Regions from separate parts of the Streptomyces sp. NBC_00461 genome, predicted to be linked through region 1. Evidence: riboswitches for the same ligand, from Rfam matches in the RefSeq annotation. Region 1 holds a riboswitch; each other region holds the start of a gene.

Region 1 (5,165 bases):
GGCCCGCTCTCGGCGTACCCGGCGGAGATGACGACGAGCCCCTGCACACCGTGCTCGCCGCACTCGGTGACCACCTCGGGGACCTGCTCGGCCGGCACGGCGACGACCGCGAGGTCGACGGGCCCGTCGATGTCCCGCACCGAACGGTGCGCCGGGACGCCGTCGAGTTCTTTGACGTCTTCGGGAAGTGCCTTGTTCACGGCGTGGAGCGACCCGGTGAAGCCGGCGTCGCGGATGTTGTCGAGGATGCCGCGGCCCACGCCTCCCGGCGTGCGCCCGGTGCCGACGACGGCGACCGAGCCCGGCACGAGCAGCCGCCGTACGGACCGCGCCTCGGCGCGCTGCTCCCGGGCGCGCTGTACCGCGAGGGAGCGGTCGGTGGGTTCGAGGTCGAACTCCAGGCGTACGACGCCGTCCTCGAAGCTGCGCTTCTGGGTGTAGCCCGCGTCCGTGAACACCTTGATCATCTTGACGTTGGCGGGCAGCACCTCGGCGGCGAAGCGGCGGATGGCGCGCTCGCGGGCGACGGCGGCGATGTGCTCCAGGAGGGCGGACGCGACACCGCGCCCCTGGTGGGCGTCCTGGACGAGGAAGGCCACCTCGGCCTCGTCGGCCGGCACCGACGCGGGCATGCCATCGGCGCCGATGCGGTCGTAGCGTACGGTGGCGATGAACTCGCCGCCGACCGTGGCCGCGAGTCCCACCCGGTCCACAAAGTCGTGGTGCGTGAAGCGGTGGACGTCCTTGGCGGACAGGCGAGGGTAGGGCGCGAAGAAGCGGTAGTACTTCGACTCGTCCGACACCTGCTCGTAGAAGCTGACCAGGCGCTCGGCGTCATCAACGGTGATGGGGCGGATGCGCGCGGTGCCGCCGTCGCGCAGCACCACGTCGGCCTCCCAGTGCGCGGGGTACTCGTGCCGGTCCGGCGAGGTCTGCATGGGCCCCAGAGTACGGCTCGCGTCCGACAACGGCGCGAGGCAGTCTGTGGAGAACACGGCAGTCCGCGGAGAACTGAACAAGGACGCAAGTCGGGCCGAGGCCGCGGTCCGACGACCCGCCCCGGACGGGACGAAGGACCGCTCCGGACATGCTTCACGTTGTGGGAAACTGGTCTAGACAACCCTGAGACTCTGAAGGGCAGCATCACATGGCTGAGCGCCGCGTCAACGTCGGCTGGGCCGAGGGCCTCCACGCCCGCCCCGCATCCATCTTCGTCCGGGCCACCACGGCCGCAGGTATCCCCGTGACGATCGCCAAGGCCGACGGCAACCCCGTCAACGCGGCCTCCATGCTGGCCGTCCTGGGCCTGGGCGCCCAGGGTGGCGAGGAGATCGTCCTCGCCTCCGACGCCGAGGGTGCGGACGCCGCACTCGACCGTCTGGCCAAGCTGGTCTCCGAAGGTCTCGAGGAGCTCCCCGAGACCGTCTGATCACGGCACCGCAGAAGGGCTCGTCCGAATTACCGGGCGAGCCCTTCGCATTTCTTGTTCCGAGACCGTGGAATTCTCGATCGCGGGCAGCATCGATAAACCCCCGCGAATTCTCTTGTCTTTGTATACGGCGCCCGTGTTAATGACGCAGGCTCGACATGTTTACGGCATGTTGCGAGTTCCTCACACGGTCGGCGCGATCGGCACCGGGGGCGAATCGCAGCCGGTGCACCCCGCTGGAACGCTCGGTGTGCAGCGTCGTGACCGCCCGCGCGCGCTCGCTGTCGCCGCGGGCCACGGCGTCGACGATCGCGCCGTGCTCCGCCCAGGACTCCACGGGGTCGGCGGGCGCCTCCACGGCGTACATCCAGGCGATCTTGTGGCGCAGCTGGGTCAGCATCGAAGTCAGCGCGGGGCTGCCGGAGGCCTGGGCGAGCGTCTCGTGGAACCAGTTCCCCAGGGAGCGCAGATCCTCGCTGTTGCCCCTCCTGGCCCGCTCCTGGCCCAGTCTCACCAGGCCGCGCAGGACCTTGAGATGGGCCTCGGTGCGCCGCTGGGCGGCCCGTGAGGCACCGAGCGGCTCCAGGAGCATGCGCATCTCCAGCAGGTCGGCGGCCTCCTGCTCGGTCGGTTCCGCCACGCAGGCGCCCGCGTGCCGTCGGGTCACCACGAAGCCCTCGGCCTCCAGCGTGCGCAGGGCCTCGCGGACGGGAACGCGCGAGACGCCGTAGCGGCGGGCCAGAACTTCCTCGGTGAGGCGGCCGCCACGCTCGTGGACACCGGCGACGATGTCGTCCCGGATCGCCGTGCACACCGAGTGCGCCGGAATACGCATGACCGACCTCCGACTTAATCCCCGTGAAACGTCGATGATTGACGTGTGTTCCGTGACTCTATTGCACAGAGCCGGAATTTCCGACGGGAGGCCGGAATCCATGGATATTTTTTGGACAGCAGGGCTACGGAAAACGGCGAAACCCCGGCTGGTGGAGCCGGGGTTTCGCCGTTGTCCTGCGATCCGTCGTCAGACGTTCACGCCGTGCGAGCGCAGGTAGGCGACGGGGTCGATGTCCGAGCCGTACTCGGCGGTCGTACGGGCCTCGAAGTGCAGGTGCGGTCCGGTGGTGTTGCCGGTCGCGCCGGAGACGCCTATCTGCTGCCCCGGGGTGACCGTCTGGCCCACCGAGACACCGATGGACGACAGGTGGCCGTACTGGGTGTACATGCCGTCGTGCATCCTGATCACTATCTGGTTGCCGTAGGCGCCGCCCCAGCCGGTCTCGACGACGGTGCCGGCGCCGACCGCGTGGACGGTCGTGCCGCTCGCGGCGTGGAAGTCGATGCCCGTGTGGCTGCCGGAGGACCACAGGGAGCCGCCGGTCTTGTAGCCCGTCGAGACGTACGAGTTCGAGATCGGCGCGACGAAGGTGTTGAGGCGCTTGCGCTCTGCCTCGCGCGCGGCGCGCTCCTTGGCCTCGCGCTCCGCCTCGGCCTTCGCGGCGGCCTTCTTGCGCGCCGCCTCCAGGGCCGCCTTCTTGCGGGCGGCCTCCTCGGCGGCCTGCTTCTGGGCGTCGGCCTGGGCGTCGATCTTGTCGGCGATCGTGTCGCCGATGGTGATGACAGGGTTGAGGCCGGTCTGCTCGACGGAGCTCTCGGCGGCGAGGGCCGGAGCGGCCTGGGCGCCGACGACGCCGGTGGCGGCGAGAGCCGCGACCCCTGCGGCGCGGGTGGTGGTGCGGTGCATCCGCGTGGGACGACGGTGCTTCCCGGTGGCGCGCGTGAACGCCATGTGGTGGCTGTTCCTTTCCTTCCCTCTCGCCTACCGGGTTAGCTGACGGGTTCGGAGCAGGAAGGTCTCCTACGGACCCCCTCGCTGGGCGCGGGCGTCCGATTCACCCCAGGGACTGCGGTGGGTCCCCGGCTCCCCTGGCTCGCGCCATAGGGGGACTCGGCGATGACTGTCCGGTGCCGCGGATGCGGCGCTGTGCCTGACGGACAGACCGGATGACGCTAAGCGGGGCGACTTTCAATTCCCAAACGGATCACGCGTTTTGTAGTGCATGCCACAGGTCAGACAGGCAACCTCTCCCCCAATTCGGACATTAGGGGGCCCTGGTGACTCATCAGTCACCAGGGCCCCCACGCGCGTGGCGCCGACCGGTCCTCTACTCGGCTGCCACGACGGTGACTTCGCCGATCCCCAGGGCCTCGACGGGCTCCTTGATCTCGGCCGCGTCACCGACGAGGACGGTCACCAGACGGTCCACGGGGAAGGCGCTGACGGCCGCCGCGGTGGCCTCCACGGTGCCGGTGGCGGCGAGCTGCTGGTACAGCGTCGCCTGGTAGTCGTCCGGCAGGTGCTGCTCGACCTGGTCGGCCAGCGTGCTCGCCACGGCCGCCGCGGTCTCGTACTTCAGCGGCGCCACCCCGACGAGGTTCTGTACGGCGACATCGCGCTCGGCGTCGGTGAGGCCGCCCTCGGCGAGCGTGCGCAGCACCTTCCAAAGGTCGTCGAGCGCCGGGCCGGTGTTCGGGGTGTCGACGGAGCCGCTGATCGCGAGCATCGCGGCGCCGGAGCCGTCCGGGGCGGACCTGAGGACCTGGCCGAACGCGCGCACACCGTAGGTGTAGCCCTTCTCCTCGCGCAGGACGCGGTCCAGACGGGAGGTGAGGGTGCCGCCCAGGCAGTACGTACCGAGCACCTGCGCGGGCCACACACGGTCGTGCCGGTCGCGGCCGACGCGTCCGATGAGCAGCTGCGTCTGGACCGAGCCGGGACGGTCCACGATGATCACGCGCCCGGTGTCGTCGGCGGTGATCGGCGGTACCGGACGGGACTCGCCCCCGGAGCCCGTCCAGGCGCCCAGGGTCTCGCCGAGCAGCGCGTCCAGGTCGATGCCGGTGAGGTCGCCGACGACGACGGCGGTGGCCGTGGCGGGCCTGACGTGCCGGTCGTAGAAGGCGCGTACGGCCGCCGAGTCGATCTTCTCGACGGTCTCCTCGGTGCCCTGGCGCGGGCGCGACATGCGCGAGGTCGCCGGGAACAGCTCCTTGGAGAGCTCCTTGGCGGCTCGGCGGGAGGGGTTGGCCAGCTCGTGCGGGATCTCGTCCAGGCGGTTGCGGACCAGCCGCTCGATCTCGCTGTCGGCGAAGGCGGGTGCCCTGAGGGCGTCGGCGAGCAGACCGAGCGCCTTGGCGAGGCGGGAGGCCGGCACTTCGAGGCTCAGGCGCAGACCCGGGTGGTCGGCGTGCGCGTCGAGGGTGGCGCCGCAGCGCTCCAGTTCGGCGGCGAAGTCCTCGGCGGAGTGCTTGTCGGTGCCCTCGGAGAAGGCCCGCGCCATGATCGTGGCGACGCCTTCGAAACCGGCCGGCTCGGCCTCCAGGGGCGCGGCCAGGAGCACCTCTACGGCGACGACCTGCTGGCCGGGGCGGTGGCAGCGCAGGACGGTCAGGCCGTTGCCGAGCGCGCCGCGCTCCGGGGCGGGGAAGGCCCAGGGCCTTGCCTCGCCGGCCTGGGGCTGCGGGTGGAACTCCATCGTGGTGAGCTCGGTCACTTGGCCGCCTCCGTGGTGTCGTCGCCGGCCTCGATCGTGGCTTCGGCCTCGGGGTCCTGCGGGGGATCGGCGTCCTCGGCGGTCTCTCCCGCGACGGGCTCGTAGACGAGCACCGCGCGGTTGTCGGGCCGCAGGCGGGCCTTGGCGACCTCCTGGACCTCCTGGGGTGTCACTTCCAGGAC
Region 2 (5,165 bases), 3.2 Mb from region 1:
GGCGGCGCCGAGTTCGGCCCGCGACTGCTTGGCGGCGTTCGGGTCGATGACGACGTAACCCGTCTCGCCCGGCATCACATAGTGCAGCCGCAGCCGGATCTGCTGCTCGGCGTACGCGTCGTCCTGCCAGCGTGCCTTCAGGTCGCGCAACTGCTCGACCCGCTCCTTGGCCTGTGCCTTCTGCCGCCGGAGGTCGGCGATGTCGGAGCGCTGGGAGACGTACTGCCTTATGGGATACGCGAGGGCGACGACCAGCGAGCACAGGACCAGGGCGAGCAGCGCCGCCCGGCCGGTGAGGCGCGAGCGGCGGGCCTGGCGCTTGGTCTGGGAGCGGTAGACACGGGCCGCCGTCTGCTCGCCGAGCAGCTTGATCCTGGTCGCGGTGGAGAACCGGTCCCGGTCCTTCACGGCCATGTTCCCCGCCTCCCGTTCACACGCGCGTACGTCCCCGCACACGGTACGGGACCGGTACGGGGACGTACGTACGACTGGCTAAGGATTGACCCCGGAGGGTCAGCCCGGAAGGTCAGACCTTGAAGCGCGGGAAGGCCGAGCGGCCCGCGTACTCCGCGGCGTCGTCGAGGATCTCCTCGATGCGCAGCAGCTGGTTGTACTTGGCGACGCGGTCCGAGCGGGCCGGGGCGCCGGTCTTGATCTGGCCGCAGTTCACCGCGACCGCGAGGTCGGCGATGGTGACGTCCTCGGTCTCGCCGGAGCGGTGGGACATCATGCACTTGAAGCCGTTGCGCTGGGCCATCTCGACGGCGTCCAGGGTCTCGGTCAGCGAGCCGATCTGGTTCACCTTGACGAGCAGGGCGTTGGCGGTGCCCTCCTCGATGCCGCGGGCCAGGCGCTCCGGGTTGGTGACGAACAGGTCGTCGCCGACGATCTGGACCTTCTCGCCGATCCGGTCGGTGATGACCTTCCAGCCGGCCCAGTCGTCCTCGTACAGCGGGTCCTCGATGGAGACGAGCGGGTACGCGGAGACGAGCTCCTCGTAGTACTCGGTCATCTCGGCGGCCGAGCGGGACTTGCCCTCGAACTCGTACTTGCCGTCCTTGTAGAACTCGGACGCGGCGACGTCGAGCGCGAGCGCGATCTGCTCGCCGGGGATGTAACCGGCCTGCTTGATGGCCTCGATGATGAGATCGAGCGCGGCGCGGTTGGACTCCAGGTTCGGGGCGAAGCCGCCCTCGTCGCCGAGGCCGGTGGACAGGCCCTTGGTCTTCAGCACCTTCTTGAGGGTGTGGTAGACCTCGGCGCCCCAGCGCAGGGCCTCGGAGAAGGACTCCGCGCCGATCGGGGCGATCATGAACTCCTGGATGTCCACGTTCGAGTCGGCGTGCGAGCCGCCGTTCAGGATGTTCATCATCGGAACGGGCAGCAGGTGCGCGTTCGGGCCGCCCAGGTAGCGGAAGAGCGGGAGGTCGCTGGCCTCGGAGGCGGCGTGGGCGACGGCCAGGGAGACGCCGAGGATGGCGTTGGCGCCGAGGGAGCCCTTGTTGTCGGTGGCGTCCAGGTCGAACATGGCCTGGTCGATCAGGCGCTGCTCGGTGGCGTCGTAGCCGACGAGCTCCGGGCCGATCTGCTCGATGACGGCGAGGACGGCCTTCTCGACACCCTTGCCGAGGTAGCGGTTGGGGTCACCGTCGCGCAGCTCGATGGCCTCGAAGGCGCCCGTGGAGGCGCCGGAGGGGACGGCGGCACGACCCGTGCTGCCGTCGTCGAGGCCTACCTCGACCTCGACCGTGGGGTTGCCTCGGGAGTCCAGGATTTCCCGGGCTACGACGACGTCGATGGACGGCACGAGCATCTCCTTCATGAATGTGACGCGGCTACCGCAGTAGCGCAGTGGCTCTGCGAGACGAGCCTAACCGCCTCCGGCCGATCGGCCACGCTGCCGACCATCCCTTGAGCAGAACCGAGAGTAAATTGTTTCCGAACGGAACAAAGCGTGGACGCAAAAAGAACCCCGCCCCGGTGCGTACGGGGGAACACGCACCGGAGCGGGGAGCCCGTGGGGACGGGGGCCTCACGTGTCCTCCATGGTGGAGGACACGGATGGGCGGGCGCTGTGGTTCAGCTACCGGCGGGCCGTCACTTCAGGTGCAGCTGCTGGCCCGGGTAGATGAGGTTGGCGTCGGAGACGATGTCCTTGTTCAGCTTGAACAGCTTCTGCCAGCCGCCCTTGACGCCGTGCTTCTCGGCGATCGAGCTGAGGGTGTCGCCCTTGACGACCTTGTACTCGCCGTCGCCCTTCTTGACCTTCTTGCCGGTCGGGGTGGTGACGGTCTTCTGGCTCTTCTCGGTCTTCGCGGCCGGGCGCTCGGAGGAGCGGGAGGCGGCCTGCGAGTCGGCCGAGCGGTTGGCGGTGCTGTTGCTGCTGGAGGCACCGGCGCCGTTGTAGGCGGCGCTGGACAGGCCCGTGCCGCAGACCGGCCAGGCGCCCTTGCCCTGAGCGGCGAGAACCTTCTCGGCGACGGCTATCTGCGCCGACTTGGAGGCCTGGTTGGCCTGCGCGGCGTAGGCGGTGCCGCCGTACGCGGCCCAGGTGGACGCGGAGAACTGCAGGCCGCCGTAGTAGCCGTTGCCGGTGTTGATGGACCAGTTGCCGCCCGACTCGCACTGGGCGACGGCGTCCCACTCGGAGGCGGTGGCGGCGGAGGCGCTGCCGGCCGCCATCAGCGGGGCGGCGATGGCGACACCGGTGACGCCGGCGATCGCGGCGGCGCGGGTGGCCTTGGACGGACGACGGTGCTTGCCCTTGCCGGAAAACAGCATGGTGGATCCCCTCACCGACGCCTGCGAGGTGAGCTGTCGGGTTCGGGCCGGTTGAGTTGCCCGGCCACGCACCTCCCGGTGCGCGGCTTAACCCCAAGCCGGTTCCGGCGTCGGAGGCCGTGAGGCCTCAACTGCCGGACCCGGCGCCTACCTTGGGTCCCCCGCTCCTGCCTACGGCGCTTTACGCGACGACTGTTCCCGTACGGCCGCTGGCAGGATTCGGCGTTGCGGCAGCCGGGGCTCGTGTTGACGAGCGGTGACGACCGTAGACACGCGATCCGGGGAATTTCAAAGACGATCAGGGCTTCTGAGACTCATCCCACACTTTCACCAAACCGGACATTCCACAGCGAAAGGTGACGCGAACTCCCGTTGTTTTTCGCCCTATTCGGCAGGGAGTCGCAGGGTCTGACCGGCGACGATACGGTTCGGGTCGCTACCGAGAGCCTTCTCGTTCTCGGCATAGAGCGCGTGCCACCCGCCGTCCAGGTCAAGGGAGTCGGCGATGGAGGCGAGGGTGTCGCCGGCGTGGACCGTATACGTGTCGTCCGTGCGACTGTCCGTCTTGACCCCTTCGGCCCCCTCGGCGCTGGCGCCGCGATGGCGGCCGGTGCCGATCGAGCCGGTGTCGACGAGGCTCCAAGAACCCACTTCCTCCTGGATATTGCCCGAGTCGTCACCCTTTGCCCGATCTGCGGACGAACCGTCGCGACGCTGTGCGTCACGCGAGGCCGTCTCGGACGGGGAGGTGGAGGGTGAGGCCGATGTGCCGGATTCGGTGGAGTTGTCCTTCGCGTCCCCGGAGGCGGAAGGGGAAGTGCTGGACGACGCACCGGAGGATGAATCCGACGAAGAGGAATCACTGGACCCACTGGATCCATTACCGGAGGAGTTGGACAAACCGGTGGAGTCGGAGGAGTCAGAGGAATCGGACGAACCCGAACCGTCGTCCAGAATGCCCGTGTCGACGTCGGCCGAGTCCGAGTCCTTGTTCAGGCCCGAGGTCAGTCCGCAGAGGTGGAAGGCGCCGACGCCCTGGTCGTCCAGGAGCTTCTCGGCGACGGCTATCTGCTGGCTGCGGCTGGCCAGGTCGGCGCTGGGGGCGTAGTCGAGGCCGCCGTACTTCTCCCAGTTCTTCTGGGTCAGCTTGAGTCCGCCGTAGAACCCGTTGCCGCTGTTCTCGCTCCAGGCGCCGCCGGTCTCGCACTTCGCCACCTTGTCCCAGGTGGTGCCGTCGGCCGCGTGCGCGGAGGCTGCCCCGAGGAGGGGGATGGCGATGGCGGAGCCGGTCACCCCGGCCGCGACGAGGAGTGCCGGAGCCTGACGGGGGCGACGGTGTCGACCGTTCCCGGAGAGCATGCGGGGGCCTTTCGCGAGACAGCAGTGATCGGCGCGGCGCATGGTGCTCGGCACCGCGCTGGTGGGTGAACGTATCGGCAGTCGATCACTTGTCACAAGTTAATGCCGCGTAGATCACGTGAAGATCACGGAGTTGAACGCGTGTCATCTTTGACCGGTCCGCCGCGGCGGGACGTTCACCAGCGGCTCCCGATACGGTCGTCCTGTGAACGTCCCCAACACCGCCCCCGAACTCTTCACCTGGGAATTCGCCGGTGACCCCTACCCGGCCTACGCATGGCTGCGCGAGCACTCCCCCGTCCACTGGACGAAGCTTCCCAGCGGGGTCGAGGCGTGGCTGGTGACCCGCTATGCCGACGCGCGTCAGGCGCTCGCGGACGGGCGGCTGTCGAAGAACCCCGCCCATCATGCCGAGGACGCGCAGGGCAAGAGCAAAACCGGCATCCCGGGCGAGCGCAGCGCCAATCTGATGACGCATCTGCTCAACATCGACCCGCCGGACCACACCCGGCTGCGGCGCCTCGTCTCCACGGCGTTCACTCCGCGCCGGGTGGCCGAATTCGCGCCGCGCGTGCAGGAGTTGACGGACGATCTGATCGACCGGTTCGCGCCGAACGGCGAGGCCGACCTGATCCACGACTTCGCCTTCCCCCTCCCCATCCACGCGATCTGCGACCTGCTCGGCGTCCCCCGCGAGGACCAGGACGACTTCCGCGACTGGGCGGGGATGATGATCCGGCACGGCGGCGGCCCGCGCGGTGGCGTCGCCCGCTCCGTGAAGAAGATCCGCGGCTATCTCGCCGAGCTCATCCACCGCAAGCGCGGCGACCTCGGCGACGACCTGATCTCGGGCCTCATCCGCGCCTCCGACCACGGTGAGCACCTCACCGAGAACGAGGCCGCGGCCATGTGCTTCGTGCTGCTGTTCGCCGGCTTCGAAACCACCATCAACCTGATCGGCAACGGGACGTACGCGCTGTTGCGCAACCCCGAGCAGCGGGGGCGGCTCCAGGAGTCGATCGACC
Region 3 (5,165 bases), 2.6 Mb from region 1:
ACGGCACCTCGTCGGGTGTGGGCCGGCTGCCCCCCTCGTCGAGAGCCCGCGCGATCCCCGAGAAGATCTCCTCCACCTGTTCCACCTGCTCCTCGGTGAGGTGCTCGAAGAGCGAGGCGCGCACGGTCTCGACGTGGCCGGGCGCCGTCCGTTCCAGTACCGCCATGCCCTCGTCGGTGAGCGCGGCGATGCTCCCCCGCTTGTCCCACTTGCAGTTCTCGCGCCGGACCAGACCGTCCTTCTCCAGCCGGGACACGGCGTACGTCAGCCGACTTCGGGTGATCTTCGTCCGCTCGGCGAGATCGGTCATCCGCAGCCGCCGCTCGGGTACCTCGGAGAGATTGGCCAGGATGGAGTAGTACAGGTGCGGCATGCCGGCGTCCTGCTGGAGCTGCCGGTCGATCGCGTCCTCCAGGAGGTGCGCAGCGGCGATGTACGCGCGCCAGGCGCGCTGCTCCTTGGAGGTGAGCCAGCGAGTCGTCATGCCCCCAGTGTAGGTTTGTTTCAAACTTGAACCAAGCCCCGCCCGTCCGAGCCCGGTCCGCATGGCCGAGCCCGCCCCCGACCGTCCGAGCCCGCCCCGCCCGCCGCCGAGAGTGAGCGCGTCCGATGCCGTACCCCTACGTCCTGCTGTCCGCCGCCGTCTCCCTCGACGGCTACCTCGACGACACCGGCCCCGAACGCCTCCTGCTCTCCTCCCCGGCCGACTTCGACCGCGTGGACGAGGTGCGGGCGTCCGTCGACTCGATCCTCGTCGGCGCCGGCACGATCCGCGCCGACAACCCGCGGCTGCTGGTCAACTCGCCCGAGCGCCGGGCCGCCCGGGTCGCGGCGGGGAAGCCGGAGTACCCCCTCAAGGTCACCGTCAGCGGTTCCGGCGACCTGGACCCGGACGCCAAGTTCTGGCACACGGGCGGCGAGAAGCTCGTCTTCACGACCGACAAGGGCGCCGGGCGGGCCCGCTCACTCGGCCTCGCCGCCGACGTCGCCCCGCTCGGCCCCGACCTCGACTGGCGGCGGCTCCTGGAGCATCTGCACGATGCGCGCGGCGTACGGCGCCTGATGGTCGAGGGCGGCGGCACGATCCACACCCAGCTCCTGCAGCAGGGCCTCGCCGACGAACTCCAGCTCGTCCTCGCCCCCCTCTTCGTGGGCGACCCGGACGCGCCCCGCCTCTTCGGCCCCGGCGCCTACCAGGGTGGCCGCCTGCGCCTGACGGAGACCCGGCGGATCGAGGACGTCGTCCTCATGCGCTACGAGCCCACGGCCCCCGGCACCGGCCCGCTCCCGGCCGCCGCCGACCGCCACTGGCTGGCCCTCGCCTGCGAGCTGGCGGCGCAGTGCCCGCCCTCCCGCACGGCCTTCAGCGTGGGCGCGGTGATCGTCGCCGCCGACGGCACGGAGCTGGCCCGCGGTCACTCGCGCGAGGCCGGCGACCCGGTCGTGCACGCCGAGGAGGCGGCCCTGGCCAAGCTCGACCCGGCCGATCCGAGACTCGCGGCGGCGACGGTGTACAGCAGCCTGGAGCCCTGCGCCCACCGCGCCTCCCGGCCCAGGCCGTGCGCGCGACTGATCCTCGACGCGGGAGTACGTCGGGTGGTCACGGCGTGGCGGGAGCCGGACACGTTCGTCACGGAGGCGGACGGGAGCGGGCTGCTGGCGTCGCGGGGCGTCGAGGTCGTCGTACTGCCGGAGTACGAGGAGCAGGCCAAGGCGCCGAACAGGCATCTGTCGGGGCCGTGACCCGGGGTTGTGCCCCGCGGTCGTGACCGGCGGTCGTGACCTTGGTTCTGAGCACCCCACGGATGGCGTATGCTGGTTACACAACGACGCGGGGTGGAGCAGCTCGGTAGCTCGCTGGGCTCATAACCCAGAGGTCGCAGGTTCAAATCCTGTCCCCGCTACTCAAGGCTCAGGGCCGGAATCCAGTACTGGATTCCGGCCCTGAGTGTTTTCCCGCTTCCTTTGTCTCCCCGTACCTCCCTGTACCTCTCCGCACCTCTCCGCGCCTCCCCTTGTCTCTCCTGCCTCTGCTGTCGTGATGTGACCGGGTGTGATCGAGCGACCGCCCTCCGCATAACAACTGACATACCGTCAATACCTGTGTGGATCCTGAGGCTTGGTCAACTCGCCCGTTTTTGGCCACTCATGGGCCCTACGTCCAGGGCAAGAAGCATTAATGATCAAGCCGAACAGCTTGGAAACGGCACCCCGGGTCTATTAACGTTCGATAACGCAGCGCGGTCGTCCCAGCCGTCACAAGAGACGGCTCCGTGCGCACGCGCCGAATCCCGCAAGGGAACCGGGGAACCACCACCCTGGGGTGAATCGCGCTGAAGCCGCCGTGAACCTACGGCAGGTATACGCGCGTAGGAGACCTTCCTGCTCCGAACCCGTCAGCTAACCCGGTAGGCGAGAAGGAAGGAAGGAGCGCGCCCACGTGGCGTCCAACCCGCCTGCCCCGGCAGCGCCGTTCGTGCCGAGCACCGAGCCATTCGGCTTCGCCGGCCCCCGCACCGACGAGGGCCCGTGGGAGGAGTGGAACCCCACCGAGGACTCCCTCCGCCCGATACGCGGCCGGCACCGTGTCTCCAAGCAGCGCGGCGGGGGACTCGCCCGCAGCTCCACGGTTCTCGGCGTCGGTGTCATAGCCGCCGTAGGCGCGGGCGGCATGGCCAGCGCCAACACCGGCAAGCCCCCGGTGTCCATCTCCATGCCCGATCTGCCCTCCGTGGGCGGCGTGTTCGGAGGCTCCTCGCACGCTGCCAAGGGCTCCGCCACCGCCCTCAGCACCGTCGGCGTCAGCTCCGACGACACCGCGCAGGGCGCCGCGGACGCCGGTGAGGCGCTGCGCAACCGCATCATGGCCCAGGCCGAGAGCCAGCAGGTCCAGGTCGAAGGCAAGGCCCAGTCGGCCACCGAGGCCGTCTTCGCCAAGCAGGTCGACGACGCCGCCGCCCAGGCGGAGAAGGCGGCCGCGGTCAAGGCGCAGGCCGCGAAGGAGAAGGCCGAGGCGGAGGCCAAGAAGAAGGCCGAGGCCGCCAGACTCGCCGAACTGGCCAAGCAGTTCAAGCTGCCGGTCGTGTCGTACACGATCACCGGCACGTTCGGACAGGCCGGCTCCATGTGGTCCTCCGGCTACCACACGGGTCTCGACTTCGCCGCCCCCACGGGCACGCTCATCAAGGCCGTCCACGGCGGCACCGTCACGGAGGCCGGCTGGGCGGGATCGTACGGCTACCGCACGATCATCACGCTCGACGACGGTACGGAACTCTGGTTCTGCCACCAGTCGTCGATCAGCGTGAGCGTGGGCCAGAAGGTCGGCACGGGCGATGTGATCGGGCGTGTCGGCGCCACCGGCAACGTGACCGGTCCGCACCTGCATCTTGAGGTCCACCCGGACGGGCAGGCCACCGGCATCGACCCGATGACGTGGCTGCGCAGCAAGGGCCTCAACCCCTGACCTCTGCTTGTCCCCGTTCTTCCTGTTCTCTCTGTTCTCTTTGTTCTTCCTGTTGTTTCTGATCCCGGCGGTCCTGACGGCATCCCCCCGACGTCAGGACCGCCGGTTTCCGCTGCCCAGCCGTCGGAATCGCTGACTCCGCTTGTTTACGGGGATTTTGCGGCCGTAGCGGAAGATCGCCCTCCGAGGCCGGTGTTGACGTACTACATGACTTCTCTTCGCAAGCTCGGCTCCTCCGGCCTGGAGGTCTTTCCCCTCTCCCTCGGCGGCAACGTCTTCGGCTGGACCGCCGACGAGGCCACGTCCTTCGCCGTGCTCGACGCCTACGCGGCCGCGGGCGGCAACTTCGTCGACACCGCCGACTCCTATTCGGCGTGGGTCGACGGCAACAAGGGCGGCGAGTCCGAGACGATCATCGGCAAGTGGGTCAGGGCGCGCGGTAACCGCGACGACATCGTCATCGCGACCAAGGTCAGCCAGCACCCCGAGTTCCCGGGCCTGACGGCCGCCAACATCAAGGCCGCCGCGGACGCCTCCCTGAGCCGCCTCGGCACCGACCACATCGATCTGTACTACACGCACTTCGACAAGCCGGAGGTGCCGGTCGAGGAGATCATCGGCGCGCTCGACGAACTGGTGAAGGCGGGCAAGGTGCGGCACATCGCCGCGTCCAACATCACTCCCGAGCGGCTCCGTGCGTCCCTGGAATTCTCCGACCGCGAGGGCCTGGCCAAGTACGTGGCCGTCCAGCCCCACTACAACCTGGTCTCGCGCGACACGTACGAGGGCGAGCTCCAGGACGTCGCCGCGCGGTACGGCCTGGCCGCCGTCCCGTACTTCGCCCTTGCCTCGGGCTTCCTCACCGGCAAGTACCGGCCCGGTACGACGGTCGAGAGCGCCCGCGCGGGCGCCGGCAAGCACCTGGACACGGAACGCGGCCGCAGGGTCCTGGCGGCCCTCGACGAGATCGCCGACGCTCACGGGGCCCCGGTGGCGACGGTCGCCCTGGCCTGGCTCGCGGCCCGGCCGACGGTCATCGCGCCGATCGCGTCCGCGCGGACGGTGGAGCAGCTGCCGGCCCTGCTGGGGGTGGGGGAGCTGACGCTCACCGAGGCCGAGATCGGGCGTCTGACCGAGGCGTCGGCCTGATCCCCTGAGGGCCATGGGCGTACCGGTCCCACCAGCGGTACGCCCTACGTCTGGTACGGGTTGTACGCGGAATTCGGCATCGCCGGGTACCCGTACACCCCGTACATCGCCCAGGGCGCCGCCGCCACCGGCACCGGAGGCGCTGTCACCCGCGCCGCGTAGTCCAGGGCCGGGCGGGCCACCTCACGCCGTAGCCACAGCTGGTGCAGCAACTCCTGCTCCCTGACGACGAAGTCGGCGCCCGCGCGGCCACGGCGCCCCCGGTGCCGCAGGAACGCCAGGGAGGTCGCGTGTGCCTCGTACTGCGCGACCGTGCGGGCCGCGGGCCTGCCGAGGTGGTGGGCGGCGTAGTCGCGGGCCAGCCGGCGCGCCCGCATCGAGCCGAGGGCGTACGGCTCGGCGGGGGTGAGCCAGCCGGCGACGGCGTAGGCCGGCAGTTCCTCGCGCACAGTGCGCAGTTCGCGCTGGCGCGTCCAGATGACCAGCCAGGTCAGCAGGCCGAACGCGGGGACCATGAAGGCGGCGTAGACGGCGAAGAACCCGTACTCGC

What was found. Region 1 has a riboswitch for cyclic di-AMP ahead of OG870_RS33835 (M23 family metallopeptidase). Riboswitches for the same ligand answer to the same signal wherever they lie in the genome.
Region 2: linked by a shared signal. The riboswitch ahead of OG870_RS19130 (transglycosylase family protein) and the one ahead of OG870_RS33835 (M23 family metallopeptidase) in region 1 are both predicted to bind cyclic di-AMP.
Region 3: linked by a shared signal. The riboswitch ahead of OG870_RS21995 (M23 family metallopeptidase) and the one ahead of OG870_RS33835 (M23 family metallopeptidase) in region 1 are both predicted to bind cyclic di-AMP.

Annotation. Positions count from the first base shown of each region.
Region 1 is NZ_CP107902.1:7,257,611-7,262,775, reverse strand. It holds gene OG870_RS33850 (bifunctional acetate--CoA ligase family protein/GNAT family N-acetyltransferase) at 1-938, opposite strand, end outside; gene OG870_RS33845 (HPr family phosphocarrier protein) at 1,148-1,429, shown strand; gene OG870_RS33840 (GntR family transcriptional regulator) at 1,569-2,264, opposite strand; gene OG870_RS33835 (M23 family metallopeptidase) at 2,454-3,218, opposite strand; cyclic di-AMP (ydaO/yuaA leader) riboswitch at 3,231-3,393, opposite strand; gene OG870_RS33830 (M16 family metallopeptidase) at 3,595-4,983, opposite strand; gene OG870_RS33825 (M16 family metallopeptidase) at 4,980-5,165, opposite strand, start outside.
Region 2 is NZ_CP107902.1:4,088,962-4,094,126, forward strand. It holds gene OG870_RS19120 (FtsB family cell division protein) at 1-414, opposite strand, end outside; gene eno (phosphopyruvate hydratase) at 527-1,813, opposite strand; gene OG870_RS19130 (transglycosylase family protein) at 2,098-2,781, opposite strand; cyclic di-AMP (ydaO/yuaA leader) riboswitch at 2,785-2,970, opposite strand; gene OG870_RS19135 (LysM peptidoglycan-binding domain-containing protein) at 3,166-4,140, opposite strand; gene OG870_RS19140 (cytochrome P450 family protein) at 4,346-5,165, shown strand, end outside.
Region 3 is NZ_CP107902.1:4,705,720-4,710,884, reverse strand. It holds gene OG870_RS22010 (MarR family winged helix-turn-helix transcriptional regulator) at 1-484, opposite strand, end outside; gene OG870_RS22005 (dihydrofolate reductase family protein) at 610-1,743, shown strand; tRNA gene OG870_RS22000 (tRNA-Met) at 1,831-1,904, shown strand; cyclic di-AMP (ydaO/yuaA leader) riboswitch at 2,273-2,430, shown strand; gene OG870_RS21995 (M23 family metallopeptidase) at 2,441-3,466, shown strand; gene OG870_RS21990 (aldo/keto reductase) at 3,674-4,615, shown strand; gene OG870_RS21985 (PrsW family intramembrane metalloprotease) at 4,660-5,165, opposite strand, start outside.